3 regions of the Bacillus spongiae genome follow, and region 1 is predicted to be linked to each of the others. Evidence: riboswitches for the same ligand, from Rfam matches in the RefSeq annotation. Region 1 holds a riboswitch; each other region holds the start of a gene.
What was found. Region 1 has a riboswitch for S-adenosylmethionine ahead of WAK64_RS11245 (O-acetylhomoserine aminocarboxypropyltransferase/cysteine synthase family protein). Riboswitches for the same ligand answer to the same signal wherever they lie in the genome.

Region 2: another riboswitch for S-adenosylmethionine. It lies ahead of metK (methionine adenosyltransferase); the one in region 1 lies ahead of WAK64_RS11245 (O-acetylhomoserine aminocarboxypropyltransferase/cysteine synthase family protein).
Region 3: another riboswitch for S-adenosylmethionine. It lies ahead of WAK64_RS12435 (methionine ABC transporter ATP-binding protein); the one in region 1 lies ahead of WAK64_RS11245 (O-acetylhomoserine aminocarboxypropyltransferase/cysteine synthase family protein).

The regions. Positions count from the first base shown of each region.
Region 1 covers NZ_JBBAXC010000008.1:83,811-90,293, reverse strand. The annotation lists gene WAK64_RS11260 (GNAT family N-acetyltransferase) at 105-653, shown strand; gene WAK64_RS11255 (S41 family peptidase) at 860-2,296, opposite strand; gene metX (homoserine O-acetyltransferase MetX) at 2,459-3,529, opposite strand; gene WAK64_RS11245 (O-acetylhomoserine aminocarboxypropyltransferase/cysteine synthase family protein) at 3,541-4,851, opposite strand; SAM riboswitch class I at 4,986-5,096, opposite strand; gene WAK64_RS11240 (trans-sulfuration enzyme family protein) at 5,198-6,352, opposite strand.
Region 2 covers NZ_JBBAXC010000016.1:33,057-39,539, reverse strand. The annotation lists gene WAK64_RS17240 (tetraprenyl-beta-curcumene synthase family protein) at 1-123, opposite strand, end outside; gene WAK64_RS17235 (immune inhibitor A domain-containing protein) at 575-2,965, opposite strand; gene WAK64_RS17230 (gamma carbonic anhydrase) at 3,385-3,897, shown strand; gene metK (methionine adenosyltransferase) at 3,984-5,183, opposite strand; SAM riboswitch class I at 5,440-5,562, opposite strand; gene pckA (phosphoenolpyruvate carboxykinase (ATP)) at 5,974-6,483, shown strand, end outside.
Region 3 covers NZ_JBBAXC010000009.1:146,604-153,086, forward strand. The annotation lists gene WAK64_RS12420 (hypothetical protein) at 1-372, shown strand, start outside; gene WAK64_RS12425 (MetQ/NlpA family ABC transporter substrate-binding protein) at 769-1,578, opposite strand; gene WAK64_RS12430 (methionine ABC transporter permease) at 1,592-2,260, opposite strand; gene WAK64_RS12435 (methionine ABC transporter ATP-binding protein) at 2,257-3,279, opposite strand; SAM riboswitch class I at 3,394-3,507, opposite strand; gene WAK64_RS12440 (hypothetical protein) at 3,626-3,949, opposite strand; gene WAK64_RS12445 (thioredoxin family protein) at 4,271-4,585, opposite strand; gene WAK64_RS12450 (toprim domain-containing protein) at 4,608-4,952, opposite strand; gene gcvH (glycine cleavage system protein GcvH) at 5,256-5,639, opposite strand; gene WAK64_RS12460 (arsenate reductase family protein) at 5,711-6,076, opposite strand; gene WAK64_RS12465 (ArsR/SmtB family transcription factor) at 6,091-6,393, opposite strand.

The DNA.
Region 1 (6,483 bases):
TCCGCCTTTATAAAGAATAAATATAGATTAAATGATATGTTAAGTAACATATTTGTTGAAATTTGGAACTTTAATCCTGTATAAAATTAGGAGGGGAATATATTTTGCAAAATATTTTTCCAAATTTAGAATCGGAAAGATTACAGTTAAGAGAGTTGGACTTTAAGGATACTGAATTTATTTTTAAACTTTTTAGTAACGAGAAGGTTTGTGAATATTTGTATGACGAAGATGTCTTTACCAACATTGAAGAAGCAGAAGAATTTATTGAATGGAACTCAAATCCTGAAGAAAAAAGTCATAATCGATGGGGAATTGTAAGAAAATTAGACCAATCATTAATTGGAACTTGCGGGTTTGATTATTGGGATAAGTATAATAACATAGCTGAAATAGGTTATGATTTATGGTACGAATATTGGGGAAACGGATATATGAAAGAAACTTTAGAAGTGGCCATCGAAAGTGGTTTTAAAAATATGAACCTTAATAGAATTAATGCCTTTGTAGCTTTGGAAAATGAAAAATCTTCTAGTCTACTAGAAAAATTTGGTTTTATACAAGAAGGTATTTATCGAGACAAACACTTATTTAAAGGAAAATATTATGATCATTATTCTTACTCATTATTAAGGAAAGATTGGAGAAGCTAGAAGTCATCACTTAAGAAAAGACGCAATTTATTCCGTAAAACAGGTAGAAAATGATTGAACTTTTTTATTCATCTCTTTCTAATTCATTCGTTTTTCTAAAGAGTTTCCCCTTGTCTAAATTTCTATTAATAAAGAGAACTTGATTGAATCGAACAACATAGATAAACCACCTCCAAGAAGGAAGTGGTTTATGATTTAGGCCTGACTCATTCATCTTGCGCAGACAAATAATGAATGGCTGCTTGAAGCTGTATATCATTCTTCTCTAATTCAGTCTCTTGTTGAATGACTTCTTCCAGTTTATTTGCTGTTTTCTTATCAATTACACCTGTAACAGCTAAGGAGTTTGTGACTTGAAATGCTTTTACCGCTTTTTCGGTTTGCATACTAAAATAACCATCTGTTCTTCCTGGCCCATACCCTAATCCATACAACATTTCTTGAGCACGCTTAACGGCTTCATCGTTCATTTCTACTTTTAACGGTTGCTCTATTTGCAGTGGGTGTGTATGAAAAAAGGATGGTTGCTCAACTTCAATTGTCGGTTGTATTCCTTTTCGATGAATCCAATTTCCATCTGGAGTTAACCATTTGAATGTTGTCATTTTTATGTTGCTACCATCTCCAAGTGGAATAGCCTGCTGAACAGTACCTTTACCAAAGGTTTTAACACCTATTAAAGGGTATTGACCTGCTTCAGAAAGAGCACCAGCTAGTATTTCCGATGCAGATGCACTCCCTTCATCTATTAGGACCGCAATCGGATAAGGTTTCTTCTTTTTTAACGGAGAGTAATATGGTCTTTTTTCACCACTTCTCTCTTGTATTTGAAAATAAGGCTTTTCTCCTGCCACAAGCTGTGCGGAAATTTGCTCAACTGCCTTTAAAAGCCCCCCAGGATTCCCTCTTACATCAATAATTAAACCTGTCAGGGCTTCCTCCTCTAAATCCGTCAGTGCCTGTTGAAATTCTTCAGCCGTATTTTCGGAAAAAGACGTAATCTCTACGTATCCAATTGGTTGGCGACTATCACCTTTCATTCCATAATGAACGGACTCATTTGGGATTTCCGCTCTTTGTACAGATACTTCAATCGGGTCTACCAAGCCTTCGCGCTTAATTTCTAATCGAACAGTAGTCCCTTCTTTTCCGCGAATTTTTAGCGTTGCCTCATATACATCCTTACCTTCTAAACTCTCCCCATCTACTTTCATGATTTCATCGTTTGGCTTTAGTCCTGCTTTCTCCGCTGGTGAATTTTTAAAAGGAGCCACAATTTTAATTTTGCCATCAACCTCTGTGACTTCCGCACCAATCCCTTCGAAAGAAGAATCAAGGGAATCATTAAATTGTGCCGCTGTTTGAGCATCCATATAGACTGAATAAGGGTCATCTAGTGTTTTTAACATCCCTTGAATCGCACCTTCGACTAATGTCGCTTCTTCTACTCCTTCTACATATTTACTTAAAATCAATTCATAGGCCATTTCTACCTTACGAAGATCTTCATTCACTTGCTCAATCTGTTGTGGGATTTTCGTGATGGACTGCTTTTCTGAATACCATTTATACACACCGTACCCTACCCCACTCACCAACAATATGAGGAGAATACCTATTAGGAATCTATATTTCTTCCCCATCTCACCCATTCCCTCCCTAAAAGATCATAGAATACAAGAAAAAGACATCACACAAAAACAAATGTGCAATGTCTTTGTTACCCTATTTATATGCATTAGGGTGGACAAGATAGAACTGAAGCAAAATTCGATTATTATTGACTCATTGATTGGAACGATTTTTTAGCCTGATATAACATTGTTTCCTTTTTGGTCGTCTTTCATCAGCTTTGGTAAATACGTTGAAATAAGGTATTCCCATTTTTCAAATTGAACAAGGAAACCATCGTGCCCCACCTTTAGCTTTACTTCATGAAACTCTCCCTTCGGCACAAGCTCACTTAACTCGCTTAGAGCATCACTTGGGTAAAGTAAATCCCCTTGAAAAGCAATTATCTTTACCTTTGATTTATATTGTTTTGCGGCACGCTTCCAACCGCCTCTGCCAGAACCAATATCATGAGAATTCATCGCTTTCATAAGAAGTAAGTAGCTATTTGCATCAAACCGGTGAGCGAGATTTTTTCCATGATAGGCTAAATAAGATTCCACTTCAAAAACGTCGTTATCAGCTTTTTTCCTATTAAACGTTTCATTCCATACCTCTCTACTTCGATACGTCACCATTCCTGCCATTCTAGCTATCTCAAGACCTCTTAAATCAGAGGATTGGTCATAATTCCCGTTATCCCATTTTGGGTCGTTTTGAATAGCAAGCGTCCCAATTGTATTAAAAGCAATAGCATAATCACTTAAAAAAGGGGTCGCTGCTAAAACGACTAAGCGGTTCATAAATGTGGGGTATAATAGACCCCACTCTAGAGCCTGCATTCCCCCTAATGACCCCCCAATGACTGCCTCTACCTCATTTATCCCTAGCACATCCAATGCAGCCCGATGGGAATGAACAATATCACGAATCGTTACGGGGGGAAAGGTAAGTCGATAAGGTTCATTTGTTAATGTATTAATGGACATTGGGCCACTACTACCATGACAGCCTCCCAAAACATTTAACGTAATCACTTGAAACCGGTCCGTATCTATCGTTTTTTTCGGACCAATTACCTCATGCCACCACCCCGGATTCTTCTCCGTTCCGGCTGCTCGATGATCACCTGTTAGAGCATGACAAATGAGAATAAATGGGTTATGCTCCTCACCAACCCATTCATAGGCAATTTCCACCTTAGATAGTTCCGTTCCGTCCTGAAAGCAAAAATTATTGAGAATGACTTTTCCTTCTCTTCTCACCTTGCCCCTCCTTATGATTGCGGGATTGTCGAGGTGAATTTTTTGGCTTTTAGTATGGCATCGGATAAGTCTGCTATTAAATCATTTTTTGATTCCAACCCTACCGACAAGCGAATTAACTCTTCCGTGACGCCTGTCGTTAACATTTCATCTACACTTAACTGTTGATGAGTCGTTGAAGCAGGGTGAATAATGAGCGATTTTGCATCCCCTACATTTGCAACATGCGACCATAAATTGACGGAGTCGATAATAGTTCTACCTACTTCTCGCCCACCTTTAATGCCAAAATTAACAATTGATCCATACCCGGTTTTTAGGTACTTCTCTGCTAGCGGCTTTGTTTGATGAGATGCTAAGCCAGGATACGAAACCCAAGCAACATCTTCATGTTTTTCCAAATACTGAGCTATAGAAAAGGCATTATCGTTATGACGGTCCATCCGCAAGTGTAAAGTTTCAAGTCCTTGTAAAAGTAAAAAGGCATTTTGAGGACTTAAGCACGCCCCTATATCTCGTAATAGTTGAACACGAAGTTTAATAATAAAAGCGGCTTCCCCAATATCTGTCGCATACCTCAAACCATGATAGCTCGAATCAGGTTCTGTAAGTCCTGGGAATTTCCCATTTGTCCAATCAAATTTTCCCCCATCTACGACAATACCCCCAATCGCTGTTCCGTGTCCCCCAATCCACTTCGTGGCGGAATGAACGACAATATCCGCCCCATACTTAAGTGGTTGACAAAGGTATGGCGTAGCAAATGTATTATCTATAATGAGGGGGACACCACATTCATGAGCAATATCAGCAACCTTTTCCACATCTAAAACATCTAAGCTCGGATTTCCAATAATTTCTCCAAACACCGCTTTCGTCTTTGGCGTAATGGCTTGGCGAAAATTTTCTGGATTTGCTGGGTCAACAAACCTTACATTAATCCCATATTTCGGTAAAGTAGTTGAAAATAAATTATATGTTCCGCCGTATAAGGAAGAAGCTGCGACAACCTCATCGCCAGCATGAGCAATATTTAATATAGCTAATGATATTGCTGCCATACCTGATGAAACAGCAAGCGCTCCTACTCCTCCCTCTAATAATGCCAACCGTTTTTCCAATACATCAACCGTTGGATTTCCAATGCGCGTATAAATGTTCCCTGGCTCTTGTAAAGCAAACAGCTTTGCAGCGTGGTCACAATTGTCAAATACAAAAGAAGTAGTCTGATAAATCGGCACAGCTCTCGATCCTGTCGTAGCATCTGGAGTCTGACCTCCGTGCAGTAATAACGTCTCAACCTCAAATGTTTTTTCTGTCATCTTTATTCCTCCTTAAGAGATTCTAAAGTCGATGGCCAATGACATAGTCGGATGGGGAAAAATGAGCGTGGAGAGTAAAAAAGAACAGTAAAAAACCCTCTTCCGTAAGAAGAGGGCAAACTTACAAACTCCTCCTCTCATCTTCCAGGTTATGACCTGTAGGATTTAGCACCTTTTCAAGTGTTGTTCACTTGAAGGTTGCCGGGCTTCGCAGGGCCTATTCCCTCCGCCACTCTCGATAAGAGTATTAAATTGTAATCATTATTCATGGCTTATAAAGATTATAGAGTATGACTGTGTTAACGTCAATCATTTATTCTGAATTTTCTAATAAATATTCTTTCATTCACTGCTTACTTGAACCCTTTTGCATCTTTATATGTGAGAGAGCATCTTGGAATTGCTTCACAATATCCTCTTCTTCTTCAATTCCTACCGATATACGCACAACTCTTTCGTTAATGCCGAGTTCTTCCTGAGCTTCTTTTGGCAAAGCTCGATGACTCGTTCCAAGCGGATAAGAAACGGTCGTTTCAACTCCTGCTAAAGAAGGAACAATTTTAATCCAACTTAACGAAGTGAAAAACACGCTCATATCGACGCCTTCTACTAATTCAATTGTGACAATGGCTCCATTTCCTTTATGGGACAGCCCATCTGGATAGTAAACCTTTTTTATTTTATTATGTTGCCTTAAGGATTGTGCTAATCGTTCCGCATTTCTGGCCTGCTGATTCATGCGAAGAGCCAGTGTCTTCACCCCTCTAGAAGCAAGCCATGCTTCAAAAGGGCTTAAATTAAGGCCAAGATTAACCACCTTTTCCCGAACCTTTCCCATCAGCTGCTCACCCCCGATGATTACTCCTGCAGTCACATCACTATGGCCCCCTATGTATTTTGTCGCACTATGGACAACTACATCTGCTCCTAGCTTATATGGCTGTACAAAATAAGGTGTCGAAAACGTATTATCAATCATTAAACTGAGTTCATGTTGTTTTGCCAACGTCGATAAATGGGCAATGTTTTCAATCCGCAGGAAAGGATTTGTTACGGTTTCTGAGAATAGGAGCTTCGTTTCCTTACGAATAGCCTTTACGATTTCCTGCTTATTAGCAAAATCAACAAATGAGACACTTATTCCAAATGCGCTTAGCTCAGTAGCTAAGAGATGATACGTGCCACCGTACAAATCCTTTGCTGCAATAAGGTGATCTCCAGCTTGAGCAATTCCTAAAATTCCCGCTAAGATGGCACCAAGTCCAGATGATGCAGCGACGCCACTCGGCGCCCCCTCTAACCCAGCCACCGTCTGCCCTAATTCATCTGTATTCGGATTCCCTACCCTTGAATATAAATAAGGTGATTCACCTGTATAATAGCTTTCCAGTTCTTCTAAGGAAGAAAAAGAGAAAACGGAGGTTTGATAGATGGGAGTTGCTTTACTCTGAATGTTTCTCGTTTGTTTATATCCATGCACGACTTTTGAACCAAACTTCATCTTATCTCCACCTTCTAAATTGTAGTGTATGTTTGTTATTGTCAATCGAACCTAAGCAAAACTGGAATAGCCCGCTCTTTTCCTATTATGAACTCTTCCTACTAATCTCTCAATATCAATCATTAAATGCG
Region 2 (6,483 bases), on a different contig from region 1:
TAATTCAGGATCCGGAATTGACATCGCTCTTTTTTTCCAATAACGCAACTCCTTATGGACAAGCGGGAAAACCTTTCGATACACAGACGCCATTAAAGAGATTGGCCGAACGGGAATTGACATATATCCACCTCATCGTTATTAGTATATTGACCATTAACTCAAGATACCTAGCACATATCGCCACTATAAAATCTAATGGAACATTTTGTACGTAACACTTATAACCTTCAACATAATAAACCAACCTAAAAATAAGGCTGAAAGTTTATCACTATTTTGAGGAAAAACACTTTCTTAAACAATCGTACCAATTATTTAATTGCTATGGAAATTTCATGAAACAACTTTTTTCTCTATCTTATGGCATTCCCGCTAGTCTAGCAACTTTCATTCCCTTTATCATGATTCGTCCACTTCTTATAATACAGATTAACGACCAAGCAAAATACACAAGTCAAGCACTCTATGCCTTTTGAACATCTTAGAAAATAACGAAGAAATGTGACAAACCCCACTTTCACCAAGATGGAAGTGGGGTTTGTCTATGAACTAAAACGACCGCTAAATCTGTTTACTTTTTGGATAATTGTATTTTTGCAACTTTACCGTCATGACTTTGTCCCATTACACGAATTTTTAAGCCGAAATTCGGGATATTACGTCCTGCATCTGGCAGGCCTTCATTTAAGTAATTCCTCTTATCATCAAATAATGGTTTGCGAATTGTAAAGTAATCTTTTAATCTCAAATCACCAAAATCTAAGTTCAACCTATCTTGTCTTTTATTGTTAAACGCTGCATCATAAATTTGGAAAATCGTTGGAGCTACAGTTCCATCACTATATTTGAGCGTTCGTTGATCAGCATCTACTACCCCTAAGAATCCTTCACCAGGGTGTAAGCCAACCCAGTTGTCGTCATAGCTATCATCAACATACCAAACTACTAACCCTTCATTAAAGGCAAATTGTTTACCACTACGACGAATATGGCTAAGCCCTTCATCAACACCGTTATGTGTTCTCCACTCTAATAAATAATATTGGTCAGTGAATTTAATACCGTTCGATTTTTCAAATCCATTCAGTTGAACAACTGCTTCACCTTCAGCTCCATCAAACAATACTTCGTCTCCATCGACGACCACTTGTAGATCATCTACGTATAAGCCAGCCTCTGCTACAGCAGGATCCGTTTCATAATTAATGGCCACTTGAACTTCTTTCCCAGCATATGCACTTAAATCAAAGCTAGCATCAATCCATCCATTAGAAGAACCAGTAATACCATATCCTGGGTTTTGTCCGTTAGGATTTTCCGTTGTTGTAATATTCCCCGGGATTGATACCCAATCTGCATCTCCATCCTTCACTTTTACTGATCCATAATCCCAATCTTTTTCAATCTGATACCATGCTTTAAAATTTAATGCACCACTAGTAGCATTAGTTAAATCAACGGTTGTAATTATATCATTATTTAAGTAATCACCGCTTTGGCTATGGTATTCATATGAACCAGTTGCCGGTGTGTTAATGACCGTTTCCTTTTGAGGAAGATTCACTTTTAGTGCATCAAGATTGGTTCCTTTTGACGCTCCCTCGTCAAGAATAGCCTCTACTCCTTTACGATCTATTTCGTCAATATCTATCTCTTCATATTTAAGCCAGTTCCCACCTTGTGCTGCTTGTAAATATTCTCTCGCATATGGACTGAAGCCAGGAGGCTCTGTACCTGGAATCTCACCTGCCCAGCTACCGCTTGACATAACAGACCAGAAGGAAACAGGTTCTCCTTCGCCTGTATAATCTGTGTCATATTCATCAGGCAATCCTAAATCATGAGCATATTCATGAATAAAGACTCCCGCAGCCCCGTCAGCTGGTACCATCGTATAATCTAAGGCAGCCATCGAACCACCCCAGTATGGAATATCTGTTTGTGTACCATCAATTGGGTAAACATCATATAATTGTGAACGATGTGACCAAATTGCGTCTGTTCCTAATTGACCACCACCTGCTTCTTGTCCTACAGAAGAGTGAAGAACCATTAAATGATCGATCAACCCATCTGGCTCACGGTAGTTTCCATCACCATCAAGGTCATATCGGTCCTCTTGGTCAAATTCAGATAAATCAACATTTGGGTCCGCTGCAGCAGCATCCAAACCTTCCTTAATTAGGGAACGAGCATCAACATCATTGCTAGTTGCCGTTTCTGCTCCATAATATGCTGCCGGATTTTCCGCTTCATACCAGCCAGCTATTTCACCACTTACAGTATAAGAGCCACCAGATTGTTGCTCATAGTATTGTTTCATGGATATTAAGTTCTCACCATTTGGCCCTTCATATCCGTTTTCACCAAAGGCCATATCTTCGTAATGTTCCTTTACATAATCTTCGTAATACATATCCGTATCTTCAGGATTTATGTCATTTGCTTTAAAGTCAGGAAATTCCATTAATAGAATAAGTAGTTTGTCTTCACGTACATCACCATCATAAGACTCTTCTACTAGGTTTTCTGGATGTCGCTTTTTCCATTTACTAAGCTTGTCTTTTAACCAATCCTTGAAGGGCTTTTTATGTAGCTCCTCTTTAATTTTCTTACTAAGCTTATCATCTTTCTCATCTAATTCAGCGTCAAGCTTCATTTGTTTCTCAGCTTTATCTGAAGCTTTCTTCAAATAATCCTTTACAGCTTCTTCTGCTTCTACAACCGTTGCATCCTTGGATATTTTTCCACTTTCCTTAAGCATTTCAATTAACCGATCTTCATTCGCAATTCCTAAATCTATTGGACTTCCAACAGAATAGTAGGATTCAACTGTTGTTGCCTTCGCTGTTTCAACTTTTGTAGAGGTCATATTCATAGCATTCGTAGATGCAGGAGCGACAAATGCTCCCAAGGACAAAACAGCAGCCGTAGCTACACTTACAAATTGTCTACGCTTCATTTAATTTCCCCCTTAATATAAACTAATAAACTACTAAATTAGTATAGTAAAAATTGTTAGAAAAGTCATTATTTTCAGTTATTTTTGATTAGATTTTCCTAATTTTGCTAAATTTTTCTACATTTCATATGACTTTTTTACTATTTTTTACAATAAAACCATTATTTTTCTTGTACATCTATCATTCTTATACATACCTTTCGCAGGCTTTATATTGCTATTATTCTTTGACTATCACTTTTTATTTAATGAAAAATGTAAGAAGCTGATTTTTATCATAATATTTCTTCAAACCCGTCTGTCTCTTGAAACGCTTACTTTATATGTATGGCTTTCAAATGAAAAATCTTCAAATTCCCTTTAAGGTTCTAGACAATTTTTGTTACACTATTTTTATTACTATACAAAGGAGACATACAATGATCTATCCTTACCATGATTCATATCCTACTATCTCCTCCTCTTCCTTTATTGCTGATTATGTGACCATATCAGGGGATGTAACCATTGGAGAAGAATCTAGCATTTGGTTTAATACCGTTATTCGCGGGGATGTCGCCCCAACAATTATTGGGCAAAAAGTAAATGTACAAGATAATTGCGTCCTTCATCAAAGTCCCAATAACCCTCTTATTTTAGAAGATGAAGTTACAGTAGGACATTCTGTCATTCTTCACAGTTGTAAAATTAGAAAGAAAGCACTCATCGGCATGGGTTCAATTATATTAGATAATGCTGAAATAGGTGAAGGAGCATTCATTGGGGCAGGAAGCCTGGTTCCACAAGGTAAAGTAATCCCACCAAACACACTAGCATTTGGAAGACCTGCTAAAGTCATTCGTGAACTGACAAATGATGATATTGAAGACATGAAAAGAATTTCACGTGAATACGCAGAAAAAGCTCAATACTATAAAAAGCTACAAAAATAAAAAAGAGCGAAAAAAAATAAACTGCCCCCCAATTGTTAGACACATACTCTAATAATTGGAGGTGCAGTTCAAAATCGCTTTTTTTATTAATTTAACGCTTGGTCCTTTAATGTACTTGCTTTATCTGTACGCTCCCAAGGTAAATCAAGGTCATTTCGGCCAAAGTGACCATATGCTGCCGTTTGTTTATATATAGGACGACGTAAATCAAGCATTTTAATAATGCCTGCTGGTCGTAAATCAAAATTATGACGGACAACTTCAATTAATTTATCTTCATTCACTTTACCTGTGCCAAATGTATCGATTGAAATAGAAACTGGCTGTGCAACACCAATCGCATAAGCAAGCTGCACTTCGCATTTATCTGCTAAACCAGCTGCCACTATATTTTTGGCAACGTAACGGGCAGCATAAGCAGCTGAACGGTCTACTTTTGTGGCATCCTTACCTGAAAATGCACCGCCGCCGTGACGTGCATACCCACCATAAGTATCTACAATAATTTTTCTTCCAGTTAATCCTGCATCTCCTTGAGGACCACCGATAACGAAACGTCCAGTTGGGTTAATAAAATACTTTGTTTCATCATCAATTAGCTCTTTTGGAACAATCGGATTAATAACATACTCTTTTAGATTACGTTGAATTTGCTCCAAACTTACTTCTGGGTGATGTTGAGTAGAAATAACAATCGTATCAATACGAACAGGTTGATTGTTCTCATCATACTCTACCGTTACTTGTGTTTTTCCATCTGGACGTAGGTATGGTAAAATCTCTTCCTTACGAACCTCTGTTAATCGACGGGCTAATTTATGAGCTAAAGAAACTGGTAAAGGCATAAGTTCATTTGTTTCATTACATGCAAAACCAAACATTAAACCTTGGTCACCTGCACCAATTGCCTCAATTTCTTCATCTGTCATTTGTCCTTCACGTGCTTCTAATGCTTTGTCGACACCCATCGCAATATCAGCAGACTGCTCATCAATTGATGTTAAAACAGCACATGTTTCTGCATCGAATCCATATTTAGCACGTGTATAACCAATCCCTTTCACGGTTTCACGAACAATTTTAGGAATATCAACGTAAGTATTTGTTGTAATTTCACCTGATACTAGTACAAGTCCAGTCGTGACAGATGTCTCACACGCCACACGTGCATTTGGGTCCTTTGCTAAAATGGCGTCTAGAATAGAATCCGAAATTTGATCACAAATTTTATCTGGATGTCCTTCTGTTACAGATTCTGAAGTAAATAAATGGCGTTTCTCAGTCAATCTATATTCCTCCCTTAAAGTTAATTACAGTACTTAAAACGAAATCACTCTTTTGTTCTCTCGTCCTCAGACTGCAAAATTAATCTTCACGGTACTCATTCCCCTAATAGTATGAAATAAAGGTTAGGTTTTTAGTCGCAGACCTCAATAAAATAGCTCTGCTGAAGGGCTCAAATGAATCGTTTACATTCATAAGAAAAAACCTTTCCAAATTTAAAAATGAGGAAAGGTTTTGAATTCTACATCGAGCCTTTCACTCTTATCGATCAAGGGTTACCTTGCAGGTTAGCACCTTTCTCAGTAAGGACGTAGAAATACATTCCTTGAGTAGGTTGCTGGGTTTCATTGGGCCCGTCCCTCCACCAGCTCGGAATAAGAGTATCCGTTCAAATTTCAATAATATCTAATCCATATCATAGTGTCAACTACTTTATCATTATTTTATGTCTTTTCATCGTTAACGGACTATAATAAAAAATTATCTTTACACAAAATGAAGGATAGACTGAAGAAATCTCGGAAGACTCACCACTTTCACTCATGATAAATGGCTGCCATATACTCTTTTCTACGATTCATTTATACATCATATTTATCCAATTTACCTTTAACGCAAACTTCCCTTCTACATAATTTATATAGTAATTCATCTATTTTATTGACAATTCCATGACAAATTGGAAAAGATTAAGAAAATAAAGTCAATAGTATAGACTAATAAGTTGAATGTGTTATACTAATTAAAGAGGAACAAAGGGGTATTAAAATAAAGACAAAGGAAGGGTTAAATATGAATTCAGTGAGCATGTCTAGTGAATTAACAGAATTATTATTAGGTGAAAATATACAAACACAACTATCTGTACCAACTCTAGTTGAAAAAGTACTTCACCGCAATGAAGGGGTACTAACAGCTTCAGGCGCTGTACGTGCAGAAACAGGGAAGTACACTGGACGCTCTCCGAAAGATAAATACATCGTTGAAGAAGGTTCGTCAAGTAACAAAATTGATTGGGGTTCAGTTAACCAGCCGATTTCCCCAGAAAAATTTGATCAATTATATCATAAAGTCATCAAGCACCTCGAAGAAAGAAATGAAGTGTTTGTATTCAAAGGTTTCGCAGGCGCAGACCATAAACATAGAATGCCCATTCAAGTAATTAACGAATATGCATGGCATAATTTATTTGCTCAACAACTTTTCATTCGTCCTAATGAGGAAGAGCTAAAGCAGCATCAAGCAGAGTTCACCGTCATTTCTGCTCCGAATTTTAAAGCAAACCCAGACGTTGATGGTACA
Region 3 (6,483 bases), on a different contig from region 1:
CTATTTATATCACTAGTTCCTACACTCCTCATACTCGTTCTATTATTACTAATGACTGGGTCGACCAATATTGTTGCTATTTTATTCGATTTACATTTGACCAAACAACAAATTTCAGCATTAGCTATTAGTTTCTTTGTATACATTTTACTATTCGATTCCTTTTTTGAAGAATTAACTAAATATGCGATAGGTCAAAATTTCCCCCAAAAAATACTTATGGCGATTATTAGAATCTTTATGTTTGGTATGATCTGTACATTTTTCAACATTGATAATCATAGTAGCTTAATTATTTCTATTGGGCTAGCAGTTCTCGTATTATTAATGGAGTTAACTTTTCCAATTTTAAAAAAGAACATTAGCAATTAGAGTTTCAACTACGGATTTAAGCTCGTACATGTTTTAAACAATATAGATAAATAAATAGTAAGCTTATATCAATTACAAAAATAGATAACACAAACAAATCAACATGATGTTATTATACGTTTTGATGGTATCTAAGTAAGCATCAATATTGCATTTTTTTATCAAGTACATTTGCTGTTTCATGCTTAAAAACGCTCGTTCAATCCTCTCCTTTGTAGCTGTTCTCCGATTAACGACTACTTGAAACTACCCACTTCAAATTTAAAGGAAGCGTAATCAATCCCCCATGTAAATATAGAGATTATTCTTTTTGCATATTTATGACCAAAAGAAAAAACGCTTGAAGATATGACCTTGGATACAGATCACTTCGTCTTCAAGCGTTTTAACATCTGCTTACTCAGATACAGGGACTACCGAACCTCCCCACTCTTCTAAAATATAATCTTGGATTTCTTGAGAGTGAAGAACGTCCACTAATGCTTTAATTCCTTCATTTTCTTTGTTCTCACTGTTTACAGCAACAATATTCACATAAGGTGATTCACTATTTTCAATGGCTATTGAATCTTCGATTGGATTTAAGCCTGCATCCAGTGCATAGTTTGAGTTGATTAAAACAGCGTCTCCTTCTCCATTTTTAAATAGCTCTGGAAGTAGTGCTGCCTCATACTCATAATCAAACTCAAGGTTCTTTGGGTTTTCGACAATGTCATCAATTGTTGCAGCTGTTTTTTCAACATCCTCTGATAATGTAATTAAGCCTTCCGCTTCAAGCATTGTTAAAATACGACCGTGATCAGGAACTGCACTACTTAGCAGGATAACTGCCCCTTCAGGTAATTCCTCCAATGAGTTATATTTCGTTGAGTATACACCGATCGGCTCGATATGAATTCCACCAGCATTCACAAAATCATACCCTTTATCAGCTATTTCTAACTCTAAATAAGGAATGTGTTGAAAATAATTCGCATCTAAATCTCCATTGTCTAAATCTTGGTTCGGCAAAATATAATCTTGATATGTTTCAATTTCAAGTTCATAGCCTTTCTCCTCTAATAAAGGTACTGCCTTTTCTAAAATTTCAGCATGAGGTACGTTTGACGCTCCAACCACAATTTTATTCTCAGCTTCATCACCATTTCCGCAAGCAGCTAAAGTTAAAACACTTCCTATTGCTAATCCTTTAATCCATTTTTTCATGTTGAACCTCTCCTTATCTTTTGTCTATTCTTTTAGTTATGACATCTCCAATTGCTTGGAGGGCGAACACAATAATTAAAATAATGATGGTTGCCATTAAAGTGACATCATCTCTACTTCGTTGAAATCCATCTAAATAGGCTAAGTTTCCTAGACCACCTGCTCCAATCACTCCCGCCATGGCTGTATATCCAACTAAAGCAATGGCCGTTACGGTTAACCCTGATATGAGCGCAGGCAGGGATTCTGGTAAAAGTACTTTCCAAATGATTGTAAATGTTTTGGCTCCCATTGACCTTGCTGCTTCAATAACACCTTTATTAATTTCTCGAAGTGCGAGCTCAACCATCCTTGCATAAAACGGTGCTGCCCCGATAATCAGTGCAGGAAGTGCTGCATTTGCACCACGAATGGTACCTAATAAAATTTTAGTAAAGGGAATCAGTAAAACAATTAAAATAATAAAAGGAATAGATCGGAACACATTCACCACAGCACTTGTTAAAGAGTAAACAAATTTCTGTTCCCATAAATTTCCCTGTGAAGTTAAAAATAAAATGAGTCCTAACATCGTACCAAGGATGAAGGTAATACTTACCGCCATTCCTGTCATATATAATGTTTCTAATGTAGCTTCCCACATATTGTCCCATTCCACATTTGGAAATAACGTTTCAATCATGCTGTAATCACCTCCACCCCTACGTTTTGTTCATCAAGGTAATGAAGGGCTTCTCCTATTTCGTCACTATCTCCCGCTAGATGAAGAATTAGTGTTCCATACGGTCCTTTTTGGGTATGGGCAATATTCCCTTGAAGAATATTCACATTGATTTTATATTTTCTAATTAGGGAGGTAATAACAGGCTGCTCTGCAGATGCTTCAATAAAAGTTAATTTTATTACTTTCCCATTTGGATATTGACCAAGTAAGTGTTGGATCGTTTCACTCGTCTCCTCTTGTTCACTAATTTGTTGAACAAAACGTTTAGTAATCTTCTGTTTTGGGTGTTGAAATACATCTAGTACATCTCCCATCTCAACAACCTTCCCATCTTCCAACACGGCTACTCGATGACAGATTTTCTTAATGACGTGCATCTCATGTGTAATTAAAACAATTGTTAAGCCTAGCTGTTTATTAATTTCCACTAATAAATTTAGTATGCTGTCCGTCGTTTCAGGATCGAGAGCGGAAGTTGCTTCGTCACATAATAACACCTGTGGATTATTTGCTAGTGCTCTAGCAATGCCAACACGTTGCTTTTGTCCTCCACTAAGTTGCGAAGGGTAAGCAGCCTCTCTTCCTTCTAAACCGACTAACTTAATCAGCTCCGCGACTCTTCTCTCTCTTTGTGGTTTATCAACACCAGCAATCTCAAGAGGGAATGCAATATTTTCAGCAACTGTTCGAGACCATAAAAGATTAAAATGCTGAAAAATCATCGATATTCTTTGGCGTGCTTTCCTTAAGTCTTTCCCTGTTATTTTTGATATTATTTTATTATTAATCTGAACCTCACCTGTTGTAGGTACTTCTAGACCATTCAACATTCGCAGCAATGTACTTTTTCCTGCACCACTGTACCCAATCATTCCAAAAATTTCTCCTTTTTGGATTTGAAGATTTACATTATCAACAGCTGTAATAGTCCCAGATTTTGTATTAAAAACTTTCTTTACATTCGAAATGGAGATCAACTCCATCACCCACTTTCCAATCTTCTCTTCTGTGCTTCTAGGTTAGTATTTGTCTGATAGAATAAAAAATGCCTTTCTGCAAAAGAGCAGAAAGGCAAAAATGAATATTCCTTTCTCTCATCTGCCGAAACACTATCCGTGTTTCGTGTGAATTGGCACCATTTCAACGTAATCGTTGATGGTTGCCGGGTTTCATAGGGCACATCCCTCCACCTCTCTGGATAAGAGTCTTATCACTATATTTAATTTTACTTGTCGTTCATTTTTAAATAATTAATTTATGTTTGTGATTCTAACATGATATTTTTTGTTGTGTCAATAGTTTTTATTCTTCCACATTTACCCTTTATCCGCAAAGCCACAGGATCGATTCCATTCGCAAGTAATCTCGATAGCGCCCGTTATAATTTAGCAGCTCAAGTGTCACAAGGGTTGAGAGCTTTTGTCTAGCTGAAAATAATACGGTAAAGTTCTCTTGAGATCCTATGAGTGTAATGTTCGGCTGATGGTTATATTCAGAAAGAATTTCTACCTTTTTCTCCTGCCATTTTAAGAACCACGTTTCTTCTTCCGTTTGAAGCAATAGGCAAAAGGGGCTATGAGGCATTAATTGTTGCACGTGGGGTCTTAACTCATAAGCATGAATGAAGCGATTCAATTGTTCTCTCAAAAGAAAACCTCCCTATTTTGTGGCATCATACATATTATTCCTCAAAATCGGGGAGATTCCTTTTAGATTTAATCGACAACTTTCTATGAAATTTGAAAAAGATAAAAAGGGGTATTATACAATCAATATTCAATCGTGTCTTTTGTAGTATTTTCACATGATGTTTTCGTTTGTTGTCCTACCGAAAACCTTAATGATTCACCTTATTATAGAATGAATAGTAGCAATTAGATTGGGAGGCAACCTTAGTAAGTCACATGACGAAAATACAAGCGGAAAAGAAAAGCGCATAACAAAAAAACAACGATTCATCCTTGTTTTTTACGCTTTTACAGTTAATAGCTTTTCGTAAAGAAACGGCACTGATTGAAATGCATAGACCTTTTCTTGAATCATTCCATTAACAAATGTTAATAAGCATGGGACACTCTCAATACCATATTCATCGGCTAGTTCAGGTGCATAATTTAAATCCATTTTCCCTATATCCAGAGAGGGAAGAAGCTCGTTTGTTACCTCAAGCATCTTCCCTGCTACTTGACACGTACCACACATAGGTGTATACAAATATAAACAAATAACTTCTTTATTTTCTATATGTTTCTTGAACTCATCGCTTGTCCAATTTTGTATCATTTTCTCTCAAATTCATCCTTTTCTATAAATACTCAGCATGTACATCAATATTTGCACTAAGCAATACAGAGGCTAAATGCTTTCCAGGAGCACAGGCTACTTCCTTGTACATTCGATCAATATATAAGTGTTCCGCTTCGGGAAATTCTCTGATAAACAACTTTCTTAGTTTTTCACCTGCTTTATCAGCATCTACTAAAACATATACATCTCGATGAAGAAGGGGATCAATTATCTCATCTAATTTTGTTAAACTGATCGTTCCATTTGTGCAAATAATCTCAACATGCTCCTTAACGATTTCTTTTACTTTTTGCTTATCAGAAGCACCTTCTACAATAATAACTTTTTCTTCTTGTTCATTCATCAACATCACCTAAGCTCTTTTAAGTAAGTATATGTTATTCTATTCATCATTCATGAATAGTGGACACAAGAAAATTTATTTATGGAGTTATTTTCGCTTTTTTTCATAAAAAAAGCAAAAGTTCCGCTCTATATATCTTTTACTAGTTGCTCTACTAATTCAAACCGTCTATTTTCCTAATTAGATCTTATTAGTTTGTTCGTTTATGTATCTTTATTAGTATGCTACCTTCTAAATATTGATATTAATATACCCAATAAAACAAAAACACCTTGGAAAAGTGAAATCCAAGGTGCTTTGTCATTAATTTTCGTTAATCATTTCTTCATATTGCTCAGGAGTCATTAGCTTGTCAACATCAGCAAGATCTGTTGGTTCAACGATTACCATCCATGCTTTCTCGTATGGAGATTCATTTACGAATTCTGGAGAATCATCAAGATCTTCGTTAATAGCTACTACCTTACCACTAAGTGGTGCATATAGCTCAGAAACCGTTTTAACCGATTCTACACTTCCGAAAGGCTCGTCCGCTTTGATTTCATCTCCGACTTCTGGAAGCTCGACAAAAACGATATCTCCAAGTTCCGATTGAGCAAATTCAGTGATACCGATTCGAATTTGTCCACCTTCTACTTTTACCCATTCATGTTCTTCTGAATAACGCAATTTTTTTGGTGTGCTCATTGCAATCCCTCCATACCTGTATTCAACTTTATCTTGACATATTTATTCGACAAAAAGCAAGAAATTCCTTCTTATTTTGAAGAATTTAACCAGGTCGATTCAAACTGGTCTTCTTTAAACCCTACTGTTACCTTTTGTCCATCCGTTACAATCGGCCTTTTAATTAGCATCCCATCAGAAGCAAGTAGCTCTAACATCTCTTCCTCGGTCGCTACCTTCAGTTTATCTTTTAAACCAAGTTCACGATATTTTTTCCCAGAAGTATTAAAGAATTTTTTTATCTCTACACCACTTTTGTTTACTAATTCCGCCAACGTATCTTTCGTAGGAGGATGTTCGACAATGTGGATTTCTTCTACTTCAATTCCATTGTCTGTAAACCATTTTTTAGCTTTTCTGCATGTTCCACATTTTGGATATTGATAAAATGATAACATATTGACTTCACCTCTTAATTACATGTAATTTCCACTGTATCAATAAGTTCTTTTAATAGTTGTGTGGCATCTTCCAATTCAAGTGAATAATATCGCTGTGTTCCCTTTTGCACATTGGAAACCAACTTTTGATCTCGTAAGATTTTTAAGTGATGTGATACGGCTGGTCGGGAAAGTGTTAAATGCTCTGTTATTTCATTAACAGTAAGCGGCTCTTTGTCTGCCAACAGCAATATTATATCTTGACGATAAGGATCACTTAAGGCTTGAAAGAGTGGTATGCACGATCGAAATGTTTCTATTGCTCTTTGCCCCATATATTCCTTCCTTTCTCCAGTTTCACCTACCATTATACTCGTTCTTTACCTTTTCTCACAATGGATGTAAACATTATTCTCTACATAAAT